4 regions of the Brevibacterium koreense genome follow, and region 2 is predicted to be linked to each of the others. Evidence: riboswitches for the same ligand, from Rfam matches in the RefSeq annotation. Region 2 holds a riboswitch; each other region holds the start of a gene.

Evidence for each region. A riboswitch is a leader RNA that binds a small molecule or an ion and turns the genes downstream of it on or off. The one in region 2 is predicted to bind thiamine pyrophosphate.
Region 1: another riboswitch for thiamine pyrophosphate. It lies ahead of thiM (hydroxyethylthiazole kinase); the one in region 2 lies ahead of thiO (glycine oxidase ThiO).
Region 3: another riboswitch for thiamine pyrophosphate. It lies ahead of AAFP32_RS02690 (TenA family protein); the one in region 2 lies ahead of thiO (glycine oxidase ThiO).
Region 4: another riboswitch for thiamine pyrophosphate. It lies ahead of AAFP32_RS04225 (ECF transporter S component); the one in region 2 lies ahead of thiO (glycine oxidase ThiO).

The regions. Positions count from the first base shown of each region.
Region 1 is NZ_CP158281.1:2,754,036-2,758,009, reverse strand. Features, by position in the region: gene AAFP32_RS12620 (sugar ABC transporter permease) at 1-1,102, shown strand, start outside; TPP riboswitch at 1,369-1,472, shown strand; gene thiM (hydroxyethylthiazole kinase) at 1,460-2,341, shown strand; gene thiE (thiamine phosphate synthase) at 2,338-3,057, shown strand; gene thiD (bifunctional hydroxymethylpyrimidine kinase/phosphomethylpyrimidine kinase) at 3,054-3,920, shown strand.
Region 2 is NZ_CP158281.1:1,412,899-1,416,872, forward strand. Features, by position in the region: gene AAFP32_RS06535 (thiazole synthase) at 1-659, opposite strand, end outside; gene thiS (sulfur carrier protein ThiS) at 661-909, opposite strand; gene thiO (glycine oxidase ThiO) at 906-2,090, opposite strand; TPP riboswitch at 2,081-2,183, opposite strand; gene thiE (thiamine phosphate synthase) at 2,207-2,875, shown strand; gene AAFP32_RS06555 (2-dehydropantoate 2-reductase) at 2,912-3,853, shown strand; gene AAFP32_RS06560 (histone deacetylase) at 3,807-3,974, opposite strand, start outside.
Region 3 is NZ_CP158281.1:599,017-602,990, reverse strand. Features, by position in the region: gene AAFP32_RS02705 (hypothetical protein) at 1-532, opposite strand, end outside; gene AAFP32_RS02700 (HutD family protein) at 845-1,360, opposite strand; gene AAFP32_RS02695 (VOC family protein) at 1,388-1,750, opposite strand; TPP riboswitch at 1,816-1,921, shown strand; gene AAFP32_RS02690 (TenA family protein) at 1,912-2,628, shown strand; gene AAFP32_RS02685 (uridine kinase) at 2,638-3,336, shown strand; gene AAFP32_RS02680 (hypothetical protein) at 3,364-3,615, opposite strand; gene AAFP32_RS02675 (NAD(P)/FAD-dependent oxidoreductase) at 3,768-3,974, shown strand, end outside.
Region 4 is NZ_CP158281.1:930,705-934,678, reverse strand. Features, by position in the region: gene AAFP32_RS04240 (MmgE/PrpD family protein) at 1-725, opposite strand, end outside; gene AAFP32_RS04235 (DUF4916 domain-containing protein) at 929-1,468, shown strand; gene AAFP32_RS04230 (universal stress protein) at 1,585-2,493, shown strand; TPP riboswitch at 2,595-2,703, shown strand; gene AAFP32_RS04225 (ECF transporter S component) at 2,727-3,356, shown strand; gene AAFP32_RS04220 (ABC transporter ATP-binding protein) at 3,356-3,974, shown strand, end outside.

The sequences.
Region 1 (3,974 bases), 1.3 Mb from region 2:
GGCGCTCATCGTCATCGTCATCGTCTTCCAATCGGCGAACAGCAAGTTCATCTCACCGGCCAACCTGGTCAACCTGTCCACGCAGGTCGCGTTCCTCGCGATCCTGGCGTTGGGCATCAACCTGATCCTGCTCCTCGGCGAGATCGACCTGTCGCTGGCGCAATTGGGTGGGCTCTCCGCCTCACTGCTGGGTGTGTTGGTGGTCAGGCAAGGGGTTCCGCCTCTGATCGCACTGGTCATCATGCTGGTATTGGGTCTCGTCGTCGGCGCGATCCAGGGCTGGTTCTTCGCGGTGGTCGGGATACCGGCCTTCGTGGTCACTTTGGCAGGGTTGCTGGCGTTCACCGGGCTGACGTTGACCACTCTGGGCGTGCAGAAGAACCTGTCGATGGCCGACACCTTCGCCTTCGACTTTGCGAGCTTCTACTTCCCGGCGATCTGGGCCTACGTATTCGGGGCAGTCGCCGTCATCGGCTTCGGTGCGGGGATCATCTACTCGAAGCTGCGCCGTCACAACGAGGGACTCGACAGTCCCAGCTGGACCTCGGTGATCGTGCGCATTGCCATCCTCACCGTCGTCGTGTTCGGGTTCCTCATCCTGGTCAACCAGGACTTCGGTCTGGCGATGCCGTTCTTCCTCATGATCGTCATCGCGATCGTCATCGATCTGGTGCTGCGCAAGACCAAGTACGGGCGCTCGATCTACGCGGTCGGCGGCAAGGTCGAAGCCGCCAGACGTGCGGGCATTCGGGTGACTTGGGTGCGCATCAGCGTGTTCATGGCCGCCGGTGTGCTGGCAGCCCTGTTCGGCTTCATCAAGACCGGTGTGACGACCAACGCGGGATCGACGCTGGTGAGCACACAGGACCTGCTCAACGCGATCGCCGCAGCGGTCATCGGGGGCACCTCGCTCTTCGGTGGTCGCGGTACAGCCTGGGCAGCCGTACTCGGTGCCCTGGTCGTCGGTGCGATCAACAACGGTCTCTACCTCATCGGCTTCAACTCCGATGCACAGCAGATCATCACCGCGCTCGTCCTGCTCACGGCCGTCGTCATCGACGCACTGAGCCGCCGCGGACAAAGGTACGTCGGACGGGGTTAGCGAACGTCGGGGTTAGCGAGGGTCACGGTTAGTGCCGGTCGCGGTTAGCGCCGGTCGCCCTCTCGCCAAGCAAGCTCATCGAGCGGACCACTGAGCGTCGAAAGTACCAGTTGCAACTGGTGCCCTCGATGATCAGTGGTCCGCTCGATGTGTTGGCATATAGGCGCCGAGGTGGGCCCGGGTTCCGGTTTGCTCTTCTCAGGTTTCCGCTCGCGCTCCTCAGCGTTGCCGCTTCGCCCAACTTCAGACGTGCTGATACAGTCGTGGGCAATGACATGGGGTGCCTGACGTTGATCGCGTGAGGCTGAGAGAACACCCATCGAACCTGATCTGGGCCATACTAGCGAAGGGATCGTCATGGTTGACTTCGACCTGCGTTCTGCCAATGCACGACTGCGTGCGAGCAATCCACTCATCCAATGCATCACGAACACCGTTGTGCAGCAATTCAGCGCCAACGTGCTCCTGGCCGTCGGTGCCGCCCCGGCGATGCTCGACCACGAGGCCGATGCCGCACAGTTCACGCGCATCTCCAGCGGACTGCTGGTCAACTTCGGCACCGCCACGAATCAGCAGTTCCTTGCCGCTGACGCCGCCATCGACGCAGCCAATGAAGACTCCAAGCCGTGGGTCCTCGACCCGGTGAGCATTGGGGCGGTCGACTTCCGGACCACACGAATCCGTCGCGCGGCGAACTCTTCACCCACTGCCATCCGTGGCAACGCCTCCGAGATCGCGGCACTGGCCGGAGTGGGCCTGGGTGGTCGGGGAGTGGACTCCACCGACGAGGTTGATGCGGTGATTCCGGCCGCGGCCGAACTGGCCAAGTCCACCGGAGCAATCGTTGCCGTCTCAGGTCCCAAGGACGCGATCGTCGCTCATATCGACGGGGTCGACCATGTCGCCCGCCTCAGCGGGGGACACTCCTTTATGCCGCTTGTCATCGGCGCCGGATGCTCTCTCGGCGCAGTCACCGCCGCGTACCTCGTTGGCGCAACGACCGCCTCGGCGAGGTTCGAGGCCGTGGTCGCAGCCCACGCTCACTTCAAGGTCGCCGGTGAGACCGCCGCCGAGGGAGCACGCGGACCCGGCAGCTTCTCCGTGAACTTCCTCGACGCGCTGCACACGATCACGGGTGATGATCTGGCTGGGGTCCACGTCGAATCAGACAGGGTCGAATCAAGTGCGATCGACGCCGAGGCGATCGAAACCGATCCGATCGACGGAGCACAGTCATGAGCGCCTCGACTCCCGAGGTGAACTCCCGCCTGGCCGGAATCGATGCCCGGCTCTACCTCGTCACCGATTCGGCACAGTGCCGCGAAGCCGGACGCAGCGTCGTCGATACCGTCCGCGAGGCTGTGGGCGGGGGAGTGGGGATCGTGCAAGTCCGCGACAAGGACATCGACGACGATGCGTTCTACACGTTGACTCGTGAGGTCATCGCAGCCGTCGACAGCGTTCTGGTCGACACGAACCGTCGTGTCCCCATCGTCCTCAACGACCGAGTCGCGGTCGCCCAGCGACTCCTCGCCGAGGGAGAAGAAGTCCACATTCACGTCGGACAATCCGACACCCCGGTCGAAGAAGTACGCGAACTCATCGGCCCCGAACCGCTGCTCGGGCTGTCGGCGGCCAACAGCACCGAATTCGCAGCCGCCCGGGAATCCGGCGTCGTCGACCTCGTCGGCATCGGGCCCGTCTACGACACCACGACGAAAACCGACGCACCCGACGGGATCGGGCCCGACCGCCTCGGCGAGCTTGTGGGTGAAGCGGGACTTCCCGCGGTTGCCATCGGAGGGATCAGCACCGATCGTGCCGCCGAACTGAGGGGCCGCGGTCTGCTCGGGATCTGTGTGGTCTCTGCCATCTGCCGCGCCGAGGATCCGCGTGCCGCAGCCGAAGAACTGCTCGCGGAATTCGGCGACGGACTCGCGGAGGCAGCTCAGTGACCACACGGCCACCCATCGCACTGTCCATCGCAGGCACCGACCCCAGTGGGGGAGCCGGCATCCACGCCGACCTCAAGACCTTCACGGCCCGCGGGGTGCTGGGCACCACGGCCATCACCGCTCTGGTCGCGCAGAACACGCACGGCGTTTCGCGGGTCTATGGAATCGACGATGACTTCGTCTCCGACCAGCTCGACAGTGTGCTCAACGATATGCCCGTCGATGCCACGAAATCGGGGATGCTCGGCTCACGCTCCCTCGTCGAACTCGTCGTCGCACGAGCGGCCCAGGGCCAGCTGGGCTTCTACACCGTGGACCCGGTCATGGTCGCGACGTCCGGGCACCGCCTCCTCGAGGTCGATGCCGTGACCGCCGTCCGCGATCACCTGCTCCCGGTTTCCGACCTCATCACCCCGAACCTGCCCGAAGCTGCGCTGCTGATCGGCGACGACGAGCCCGTGGCGAAGAACCCGCAGGAGATGTTGGTCCAGGCCAGACAGCTCGTCCACCGCGGACCGCGCGCGGTGCTGCTCAAGGGTGGGCACGCGATCGAGGGCGATGTCGCCGACGTTCTCGTCACCGCAGAAGGCACGGTCACTGAGTTCACCCACCCACGAGTGGAGACACCGAATACGCACGGAACCGGGTGCACATTGTCGGCCGCGATCACCGCCGAGGTGGCCGTGCTCAAGCGTGCACGTGCAGTTGACGATGTGAGCTCGGATCTCCTCCACGAAGCCGTCGACAATGCCCTGAACTATCTGGCTCGGGCGCTGAAGTCCGCCGCGAACTGGCAGGTCAGCTTCGATCCGAAGGGCGCTCACGGACCCGTCGACCACCAGGTCGACATCGTCCGCCGTTAGAACAACCAGTCACACACCCGGATGGGCTTGCCATCCGAATACCGCTCAAAGACG
Region 2 (3,974 bases):
ATCGCCCGAGCCATGGAGCTGGCATCATGCGCCCGGGTCACCGCAGAGGCCAAAAGGACAGCGGTGCAGCCCAGCTCCATCGCCAAAGCCGCATCGGAGGCGGTGCCGATGCCGGCATCAAGGATCACAGGCACGTGGGCGCGGGTGACGATCGTGTCGATGTTGTGAGGGTTGAGGATACCCAGCCCGCTGCCGATCGGAGCACCTGCGGGCATGACCACCGCGACCCCGGCATCCTCAAGCCTCTTGGCCAGGGCCGGATCGTCGTTCGTGTAGGCGAAGACCGTGAAACCGTCGAGGACGAGTTCCTCCGCCGCCCGGAACAGCTCCACCGGATCGGGCAGCAACGTCTCCTCATCGGCGATGACCTCGAGTTTCACCCAGTTCGTCTCGAGCGCCTCCCGAGCCAACTGAGCAGTCAGCACAGCATCCCTGGCCGTGTAGCACCCGGCAGTGTTGGGCAGGATGCGGATACCGAGTCGCTGCAGCAGGGCGAAGACCGAGTCCCGGGCATGACCGTCGTAGCGGCGCAGTGCCACGGTCGTAAGCTCGGTGCCCGATGCGTCCAGGGCCTGTTCGAGGATGCTCAGCGAACGTGCGCCACCGGTGCCCATGACGAGCCGTGAGTTCAGGGTCACCTCGTCGACGTTCCAGCTCATATCAGCCTCCCTGCACTGCGGTGACGATGTCGACACTGTGTCCCTGGGCCAGGGTGAAGTGCGACCACTGTCCGCGCCTGATCACCTCACCGTCAACGGCGACGGCGATGCCCAGTCGGCTGCCGTCGACGGGGGTGCCGTCGGCAGCGATGTCCTTGTCGATGATGCCGGAGACGAGGTCTCTGGCCGTGGTGGGTCCGGCGAGTGCGTGGGCCTCGCCATTGAGCGTAATGGTGATTGTCTCGGTCACGGATGGCTCCCTGCTGGTTGCTGGATCAAAACGGTGTGCTCTGTGGCCGGTGCGGTGGTCGGTGGGTTCTGTGAGCCGAAGCGTTCTGGTCCCACCGCGGCCAGGGACCCCGATGGCGCCCACGCAGTGTCGGCTCCGATGGCAAGGTCGGCGGTGAGGCCCGCACCCAGTGGGGCGAGGAGGATGCCGTGCCGGAAGAAGCCGGTGGACACCACGCAGCCGGGATCGATGCGTCCGATGATCGGCACGTCATCGGGTGAGCCCGGCCTGGCGCGGGTGGTGATGTCGGTGATCTCGCAATCGAGGATGGCCGGAACGAGACGTTCTGCATCATGAAGCAGCTGGTGGACGCCTCCTGCGTTGGTCCCCGACCGACCGTCCTCACGGCTCGTGGCACCGAGGACGAGCTCACCGTCGGGGCGAGGCACGATGTAGACAGGCCGGGCATGGACCAGACCGCGGATCGTGCGAGTCAGCAGCGGTGTCAGGGCCTCGGGTACCCGGAGCCTGATCACCTCACCCCACACTTGGCGCAGAGGCAGCATCGGCAAGCCCGAGATGTCATTGCAGGAGCTGCCCGCGGCGACGATGACCTGATCAGCGGTGAGCCTCGTCCCATCCTCGGCCTCGACGCCGACGGTCCGTCCCTCCGCATTGATCAGAGCGTTGACGCGCGTCCGGACGATGTCGTCGCTCAGCACCGCTGTCAGTGCACCGGTGACCCGACGGGGATCGATCGAATGATCTCCGGGGATCGTCACCGCCCCGCTTACCCCGGGAGCCAGAGACGGTTCCCGGCTCCGGGCCTGGGACCCGGCGATGAGGGAGACGTCGAAACCGGCAGAGCGCTGCAGGTTCATGAGTTCACGCAGCGAAGCGAGGTCGGCCCGATCACCGGCACAGACGAACGTCTCGGTGCTCGAGTACCCGAGGTCACGACCGGAAGCGGCAGCCAGGTCGGCGGTGAAGCCCGGGTAGAGATCGGCCGAGGCACGCATGAGCGGGTACAGGGGAGACTGCCCCCACACCACCTCGGCGGCCGGTGCCAGCATCCCCGCCGCCGCATGGGAGGCACCCGTAGCGGGAGCAGGATCGACGATGGTGACCCTCACACCGCGACGGACCAGATTCCAGGCAGTGGACAAGCCGATGATTCCGGCGCCAACAACAATGACGTGCATGTGCTTCTCCCTCCGGCGGCATCATCCGCATCAGGTTGAACGGTCGGCACACAGCCCTCTCAGCCTCTTTATGAGGCTCCCGCGAACTCCTCTACTCTAGGAGCATGGTCGCAGATATGACAATGGACACCGCAGTCCGAGACACAGACAGAGCCACCCGACTCGCCCGAGTTCGCGATGCCAGGCTCTACGTCTGCACCGATTCCCGCAGCGCGCAGGGTGACCTTCCCGAGTTCCTTGATGCCGCTTACGCCGGTGGTGTCGACATCATCCAGCTGCGCGACAAGGGCCTCGAAGCCCGCGCCGAGATCGAAGCACTCGAAGTGCTCAGGGACGCAGCCCACCGTCATTCGAAACTGTTCTCCGTCAATGATCGCGCGGACGTGGCGCTGCTCGTCGGCGCCGATGTCTTCCACGTCGGGCAGGGAGATCTCACCAGCACGCAGGCCCGCGCGGTCCTCGGCCCGGATGTGATCCTGGGCCGCTCGACCCATTCCATCGACCAGGCGCTCGCCGCCGAGGCAGACCCCGAGATCGACTATTTCTGCTTGGGCCCCGTGTGGGAGACCCCGACCAAACCCGGCAGGCCAGCCATCGGCACTGACCCCCTGCGTGCGCTCGCCGCCACCGCGAGAAAGCCCTGGTTCGCGATCGGCGGGATCTGCGCAGGCGAGCGCCTCGCGAAGGTGAAGGCCACGGGCGCGCAGCGCATCGTCGTCGTCCGTGCGGTGACCGCAGCAGATGATCCCGCGGCCGCGGCCGCGGAACTCAAAGAGGCATTATGAGGGTGCACAGTGTGACAGCGAAGGAATCCAACTGACATGGGAGAGCACGCAGTGAAGATACTCATCGCCGGAGCCGGCGCGACCGGCGGGGCATTCGGCACCCGCCTGTTCGAAGCAGACCGAGATGTGACATTCCTCGTCCGGCCTGCCCGAGCAGAGACGATGCGTGCCGAGGGCCTGCGATTCGTGTCTCCCGGGGAGGACCGGACGAACCACATTCCCGTCCTCACTGCGGCGGAGTTGGCCACTGCCGATGGACCAGGCTCCACTCGTTTCGATCTTGTGATCGTGGCGGTCAAAGCCAACGGGTTGGAGTCGATCATCGATGACATCAGACCCGCCGTGGGTGAGGGCACACGCATCCTTCCGTTCCTCAACGGCATGGCTCAGATCGACCGGCTGGTTGAGGAGTTCCCCGGCCAGGTGCTCGGCGGTCTGGTCAAGATCGTGGGAACGGTCGAGGACGGCGTCGTCCACCAGATGACAGACATGGCGATCATGACCATCGGTGAACTCGGCGGGGGAGCAGTTCCAGAACCCGTTGCTCAGACTCTTGATGTCCCTGGCTGCAGACTGCAGATCATCGACGAAATCACGGACGCACTGTGGGAGAAATGGATCTTCATCGCCGCTGCCGGAGTCGTCACCTGCCTGTTCCGGGCCCCGGTCGGCGCAATCATGGCAGTCGGGGGCCGGCCGCAGGTCATCTGGATCGTCGACGAGCTCGAAGCCGTTGCGGCTGCCGGGGGTCACCCGGTCTCGGCCAAAGCCAGGGACATGACACTGTCCATGCTCACCGCCGAGGGCTCCTCATTCACCTCATCGCTCTACCGTGACGTGACTTCGGGACTGCCCAGCGAAACCGAGCACATCCTCGGTCATTTGGCGAGCACGGCTGCTGACCTCAGCGTGGAGACGCCCCTGCTCGACCTCACACTTGTGCAGCTGCGGGCTGGGGAATCGCTGCGACAGAGCTGACTTCCTCGGCGCCGAGGCGCAGCATTGTCAGATACGGTTCACCGGGGACGGTGTGGGTGACTGCATCGGATCCGTGCGGAGCCGTGAACGTCACCATCGGGATCGAATCTCTGCGGTCGAG
Region 3 (3,974 bases), 810 kb from region 2:
CCGCGGCGGATCTCTGCGTTTTGACACCGAGTGACGTCGCCTTGACGGCCGGAGCCAGCTTTGTGCCGACTTCCTTGATCTTCTCTTTGCCCTTGTCGAGGCTGCTGGTATAGAGCGTCACTGCGAGTCCGGTGATGATGCTCGCGACCCCTGCACCGACGACCGTTCCGGCGACACCCAGTTGTCCGCCGATGACCGAAGAGGTGGCCGCGGCTGCGGCACCGGCGAGGAGCTGAGTCGCGGAGACCCTGCTTTCGCTCTTCGTCTTCTTCTCGGCTTTGTCATTCGTGTCGGTGTCCAGCGGTGCCGATTCACCGAGATCAGCAGTGTCGTTCACCACCGTCGTGTTCGCCTGCAGCATCCGAGTCGCCGACCCCTGCGATTCTTCGCGGCGGATCGGATTCGGCGGCAACACCGGTGTCGTCACGTGCGGGGTCGGCGGCGGCGTCGACTGGGTGTTTCTGACGTGTGTGGCTGAGTGTGCGGCTGCGAGTTCTTCGGTGATCAGAGGCAGGGTCTGAGACGCCTGCACGATCGTTTCAAAGTCGCCGTCTCGCGATGCTGATCTGTCGTGACCGGACGCTGCGCCGTCCTGCCCGTTCAGTCTGCCTGACTCATTCTGATTCGACCCCAAAGTTCCTCCGATGACTGGTCCCTGAGTCCAGTATCGGCCGTCGATGTACGGAGTTCCTGACTCACCCCCTCGGAAGCTGAGACAACGCTGTGAGCAGGCAACGTCCCCATGATGGCTGACCTGCGATGATGCCGTTCCATGTGACGCACGGGACAAGCGCTTCGCAGGATATTGGCAGGTCCGGATTCGGCGCCTGCGACGGCCCCTGCCTCAGTGCAGAATGGCCACGCCGAGGTGGTCCGGAAGTACATCCGATTTCTCGAGTTCCAGCAGCTGGAATCTCGGTTGTCCGGGACCCGAATCCAACGTCACTGCAAACAGCCCGGAGCCGGTGAATCGAGTCGACATCTCCAACGCACGTGGACCTGAGCTGGCCCCGTCATCGATCTCGACCATGAGGTTGAGTGCGAAGCACGGAGAGCCCAGTTCGACGAGCGAGACGTTCTGTTCCCCACGGAACCTCTGGGGTTCGTCTTGGGCGACGAAGTGCAGCTGTCCATCAATCTCAAGGCCGACCTCGGCGCCGATGGGAAGAAACGTACGTGCCAGGCCCGGCAACGGGGAGAACGCAGCCGGGCGGTCCAGACGCGCGATGCTCAGGCGCCACCGCCGAAGGCTCGGGGTCAGGGCCTGGGAATCTGTGAGTGAGACGAGCTCGGTCGTCTCCCCCGCACCGTTGGCCCACGGAACCGGTTCGAGGTCGCCGAATGAGGTGATCACGTGCATGTGATCACTGTAGCCCCGGTCAGAAGCTCAGTTCAGAACGATGCAGAACGGGTGACCTGCCGGGTCCAGGAAGACACGGAAGCTCTCACCCGGCTGTTCGGCTGCCTTTCCTGCACCGAGTTTGACCACGGCCGCCTCGGCGACATCAAGGTCATCGACGACGACGTCGAGGTGCATCTGCTGCGGGTGGGCCTGGCTCGGCCAGCTGGGTGCGTGGTAGTCCTCGACCTGTTGGAAGCAGATCGGCGGCCAGGAATCGGATGTGATCTCTGCCCAGGTGCCGTCGTCATCGACTCTGACCTGCCAGTCGAGGAGTTCACCGTAGAACTCCGCGAGTTCGCGTGCGTCAGGAGCGTCGAGAACGACGACGGGCTGCTTTGCGATTGCCATGCGAGCAGTCTACGCGCCGCCGGTGACACGGTGAAGAGCTCAGATGCTGGGCTGGTGCTAGTCTCGAAGCACCACAGGGGAGCGCCGCGACAACGGCGCTGAGAGTGCGCAAGCAGACCCTTCGAACCTGATCCGGTGAGCACCGGCGGAGGAAGTGAGAAATGACAACGATGAACGATGTTCCACAGCAGACCAGCACCAGTATTCGTCTGAATCCAGGCGGGCCGGTGGCGAAGTTGAGTGCGGCGACTGCCCCCACCTGGGATGCCGCGGTCGGGCACAGGTTCGTGGCGGAACTGTTCGCCGGGACCGTCGAGGATTCTGTGATGAAGAAGTACCTGGTCCAGGACTATCAGTTCTTCGAATCGTTCCTGTCGATGCTCGGGGCCTGCGTCGCCCACGCCGATGACATCGCCCCCAAACTCCGGTTTTCCAAACAGCTCGGATTCCTCGAAGCCGATGAGAACTCCTACTTTCTTCGTGCCTTCGCCGAGGTAGGTGTTCCCGCCGTTGAATACGAGGCTCCGGTGCTGACTGATCCGACCGCACGGTTCCGCAACATCATGGATGAGGCGGTCGCTTCTGCCTCTTACCCGGACCTGCTCGTCGTGCTCGTCATCGCCGAATGGCTCTACCTCGATTGGGGCGAACGCGAGGACCCGATGCCCCGTCGCCACGTTCACACCGGGTGGATCGACCTGCACCGTGGTGAGGACTTCCGGGCCTGGGTGCAGTTCCTCGTCGACGAACTCGAGAGGGCGTTTCCCATCGGCGACGATGCTGAGTCCCTCGCGAACAGGGACCGGTTGACCCAACTATGGCAGAGGACAGTCGGCGTGGAGTTGGCGTTCTTCGATGAGGCGTATGTGCCCGGCTGAGGATGGCACATGATGAGCACCCGCCGTTCGGTTCTGCGACAGTTGCTTGCACAGATCCGCGAGATCAACTCTGGCGGGCGAGGCCTCATTGCCATCGACGGACTCGACGGTGCTGGCAAAACCGTCCTTGCCGAAGAGCTTGTCCAGCTGGCGGCCCAGGACGGGCTCCGGCCCGTTGCGTCACTGAGCATCGACGGATTCCACCACCCACGTTCGGTTCGGTACGCGCAGGGTCGTGGACCTGAGTCATTCTACCGTGACTCCTACGACTACACGGCGTTCAAGCGGTCTGTTGTGACTGCGTTCAAGCAGGGACTGCCGGTTGTTCCAGCCGTCTGGGATGTTGTTGCCGATGCCAGTGTCGAGGGCGCACATTTCAGCCTCGAATTGTCACAGGACTGCGTCCTCCTCGTGGATGGCATCTTTCTCCATCGGCCAGAACTCCGCGAAGTGTGGGACGCCAGCGTCTGGGTGCAGGTACCTTTCGCAGTCTCTGTTCCGCGCGGGAACGAACGCTTCCCCGGGCAGTACGATCCTGACCCCGAGGCGGAATCCAATCATCGCTATGTCGGCGGACAGCGGCTCTATTTCGCACAATGCTCGCCGTGGGAGACTGCGACGTGGATTCTCGACAACGAAGATCTGGCACACCCCACCTTGCGGCCCCCTCCCGAGAAGGCCGCCGATAGATCAGTGTCCGAAAACTAGAAAGACGCCCACGGCACACCACCTGCCTCACACGGGAGCATGCCGATTGTGCTGGACGATCTTCGCGACGACCGCACCCACGGCGCAGCCGACTGCGACGAGGAACGGCACACCGACAACCACCACTTCGACGATCATGATGAACGGGTGTTGGAACATGTTCGCCAAGATATTCACCGCAGCGAATGTCACCATGCTGATGGCGAGGAAGAGCCCGGCTGTCTTCACCAGTCGAACCGGCAGTGTCCCCGGACGGTCACGGACGTTCGATGTACTCATCGCCGATCACCTTCGATCCTGATCACTGTAGACGCCGTCTGCGCCACTTGCGATGTGCTTTGAGGCTACGCCTGAAAGCTTGGCATGCCATGGGGATAACTGGGATGTTCGATGCATGAGAGAGCTGCCTCCTCTGCACCTAGACTGAGTCCATGAGCAATCCCCAGGTAGATGTCGCTGTCGTCGGTTCCGGACCCAACGGCTTGGCCGCAGCAGTGACCATGGCTCGGGCCGGTCTCTCGGTCCAGGTCTTCGAGGCCCAATCCTCCGTCGGTGGTGGCGCACGCACCCTCGATCTCGGGCTGGCTCCCGGGATCACTCACGACATCTGCTCGGCCGTACACCCGCTGGCGATCTCG
Region 4 (3,974 bases), 480 kb from region 2:
GGTGCACCCTCGCCGCGCATGGCACGGTCGACGGACTCGACGGCCATCTTGCCGGCGAACGCGGGGGCGTGCGCCTTCCACGACGAGATCTCGCCCTTGCGGGACTGACGGGTCGCGGTGGTCACGTGCAGGGCCTGCTGGATCGCCTGGAAGGTGATTTCCGTATCCAGCCCGAGCATGGCGCCGATGCCGGCGGCCGCGGATGGGCCGAGGTGGGCGACGTGGTCGATCTTGTGCTCGTGCAGGCACATTCCCTTGACCAGGTCGACCTGGATCTCATAGCCGGTGGCGATGCCGTTGATGAGGTCCTTGCCGCTGATGCCCTTGTGCTGGGCAACGGCGAGGACCGGCGGGATGTTGTCGCCGGGGTGTGAGTATTCGGCGGCGAGGAAAGTGTCATGGAAGTCGAGTTCACGAACGGCGACTCCGTTGGCCCAGGCGGCCCATTCCGGAGAGAAGCGCTCTCCCAGGGGCAGACCGAAGACGGTTGCACCCGGTGAGTACGGGTGAGTCTGAGCCTGCTCACGAGCGTGCAGCGGGGCCGAGCGGCGCACCGAGGCTGCGGCCACCGCGGCATTGTCGATGACGCGGTTGATCACCATTTCGGTGACCTCCGAGTCCACCGGAGTCGGGTCTGAGGCGACCTCGGCGATCTTCCAGGCGAGCTGGTCTTCGCGAGCCAGGTTCTCTGAACTCTTGTGCGTGCGGACTTCATGATCGATCATGGTTAACCCCTTCAAACGTCCTTGACCGTTCAGGTCTTCCAGTGGCTGACACAACTGTAGGCTACGTCACGTCACTGTCACGGTCTGGCCAGAATTTTATCTCGACATCAAGATACTTTACCCGACCACACCGAGTTCCCACCACCCGGGGCCCATCCAGCGGGCCACTCGAGCGCGCCGGTGAACTGTGCCACAATTGAGTCATGACGCGCACTGCTCTGGACTTCGACGAAAACTGGTTCGATGATGCCGAGTTCGCTCAGCTGAGACGGCGACTGCCCATTCCCTATGTCAATGCAATCCCCGTGCGCGTGGGCGAATCGGGAAACGTCGAGCGGATCGGCCTCCTGCTGCGCAGCCTGGACGACGGGACGCTGGGTCGAGAGGTCGTCGGCGGGCGGATCCGCTTCCATGAGAGCATCCGCTCAGCGCTGATGCGTCACGCGGAGAATGACCTCGGACCGATGGCGCTGCCGGTCATTCCGCCTGCGATCGCACCGTTCCACATCGCCGAGTACTTCCCCACCGAAGGCTCGTCTCTGCTCCATGACCCGCGCCAGCATGCGATCTCTATGTGCTTCATCCTCGAGGTCCGTGGAGAATGCACTCCCCGCGCCGATGCACTGAGCCTCGATTGGCTGACACCGGAGGAGACGCTGCGCGCCGATATCGTCAACGAGCTGTGCCACGGTCAGGAGCACATCCTCAGATATGCACTGGCCCACATGGGCTTCGCGATCTGAAGGTTCTTCTACGCTCCGTAGAATTGCTTTGGTATACTGAGTTGCACGGGGACGGTTCTCATGATCGGGGCCATCGTCCTCATCTGGGTATAGCTGGCCCCATCAGGAGGCTTGCCATGACTGCCGAGAATCTCTCCACCGACCGCACGCCGACAGGACTCGGAGTCCTTGTCGGGTATGACGGGTCCGAGCCTGCCGCTCAAGCCCTCGAATACGGGGCTGCGGAGGCGATGCGCCGAAATACTGCCCTCACCGTCGTCACTACCTACATGGTCCCGGCGATGCTCTACCCGAACATCGCATCCATGCCGAAGATCGATGAGCAGGAGGCCGCACGTCGAGGGGTTGAGAAACGACTGGCCGAGGCAACCGGAGCTCTTCGAGATCATGCTGGTCCCGTCTCCTATCGCGCCGAACTCGGCGACGCCGCCGGCGTCTTGGCAGGCCTGAGCGCACATGCACTCACAGTGGTCGTCGGAGCCAGAGGACGTGGTGGTTTCGTCGGTCGGCTCCTCGGCTCGGTGTCCACCGCCCTGCCTTCGCACGCCCACTGCCCGACGATCGTGGTCCCCAGCCATCATTCGGAATCAACAGGGACCTCGGTTGTCGTCGCGGTCGACGGCTCGCAGGCTGCGCGCCTGGCGATGTTTGCCGCCGCCGAGATGGCCAACATACGGCAAGCACCGCTCGAGATCGTCTCTGTCCTCCCCACAGGCGACGAATGGCTCTACTGGTATCCCGAACTGGAGCTGAGTGCAGAGGTCTCAGGCCGCCGGCAGAAACAGCTTGAGTCGTCTCTGAAAAATGAGGTCGCCGCCGTAACTCAGCAATTCCCCGACCTGAAGACGAGCGGGTCGGTGCCGACCGGAGATCCGACCGAAGTTCTCGTCGGGATGACAAAGTCGGCGCAGCTGACCGTCCTTGGCACCCGTGGACGTGGAGCAGTGAAAAGTGCCCTGATGGGTTCCGTGTCGCGCGGAGTCCTCCATCAGGCGGAGGGGCCGGTCATGGTCATACCGAACTGATCACAGCTGTTCTGATCGAGAATCGATTCGTGGTCGCCGACGCCCGGAACCATTGGCGAACTCTTCGCACCGGGTCCCGGTCTCAGGCTGATGTACAGTGGGTGCCACGACAGGGGAGCGCCGACTAAGGCGCTGAGAGTGCAGATGAAGCTGCAGACCCTCGAACCTGATGTGGTTAGCACCGCCGAAGGAAGTCGAGACTCTTCTACCCCTCCTTGATCTGAGGAGGCACAATGCCAAAAACGACCGCGCCGGATACCACCACCGGATTCAAGCCGAAGTATTCCCACGTCCCCGTGACGAAGCAGTGGAGGGTCGTCGACTACGTCGTCACCGCCGTGCTCGGAATCTCCGTCGGACTCATCTTCTGGGTGCTGGCCCTGAGCTGGAAGGTTCTCGAACTCGGGTTCCAAGCCTTCCCCCCATCGATCGGCCTCATTGCCGGCCTGTGGGTCCTCGCGGGACCATTGGCTGCGATCATCATCCGCAAACCCGGTGCCGCACTGCTATGCGAGATGATCGCCGCCATCGTCGAGGCCGTCCTCGGCTCGCACTTCGGCGCCACAGTTCTGCTCTCCGGGTTCATCCAGGGTCTCGGTGCCGAACTCATCTTCGCCGCCTTCGGCTATCGAAAATTCAGTCTGTGGGTCACGAGCCTGTCCGGACTGCTGGCTGCGACATTCATGTCCGTGAGCGAGAACATCATGTACAACGCCGAATGGCAGCTGGGCTTCCAAGCCGCCTATGCGGTGTGCGCCATCATCTCCGGCATCGTCATCTCCGGCATCGGAGCCTGGTTCGCCTACCGTGCGATCGCGAAGACCGGTGCGCTGAGCTCCTTCGCCTCTGGCCGCATGCGCTGATGGCTCTGCCGATCACCGCCCGCGGGTTCTCATGGCAACATGCCGATCGTGATGAACCTGCCGTCGGTCCCATCAACCTGCACATCGCCGCAGGTGAGAAGGTCCTCCTGCTCGGCCCGTCCGGGGCAGGCAAGTCCACCCTGCTCCACGCCATCGCCGGTGTCGTGCCTTCCGAGTCCGGTACGGCGACCGGTGAGCTCCTCATCGGCGACTGTCCACCCGACCCTCGCCGAGGTGAGATCGGGCTGGTCCTGCAGGATCCCGATTCGCAGGTGATCTTCTCCCGCGTCGGCGACGATGTCGCCTTCGGCATGGAGAACCTGGGTCTGCCCGCCGAGGAGATCGAGGCCCGGATCGCCTCATCGCTGGCGAGGATGGGCCTCGCCCTCCCCCAGTCACATCCCACTGCGGCACTGTCTGGCGGCCAGAAGCAGCGTCTGGCCCTCGCCGGCATCCACGCGATGAGACCTGAGATCATCGTCCTCGACGAACCGACGGCAAACATCGACCCCGACTCTGCCGGGGCCGTTCGCGATGCCATCCTCGAGACCCAGGCGGCAACCTCGGCGACGATGGTCATCGTCGAACATCGAGTCGGCCTGTGGCTCGATCACGTGG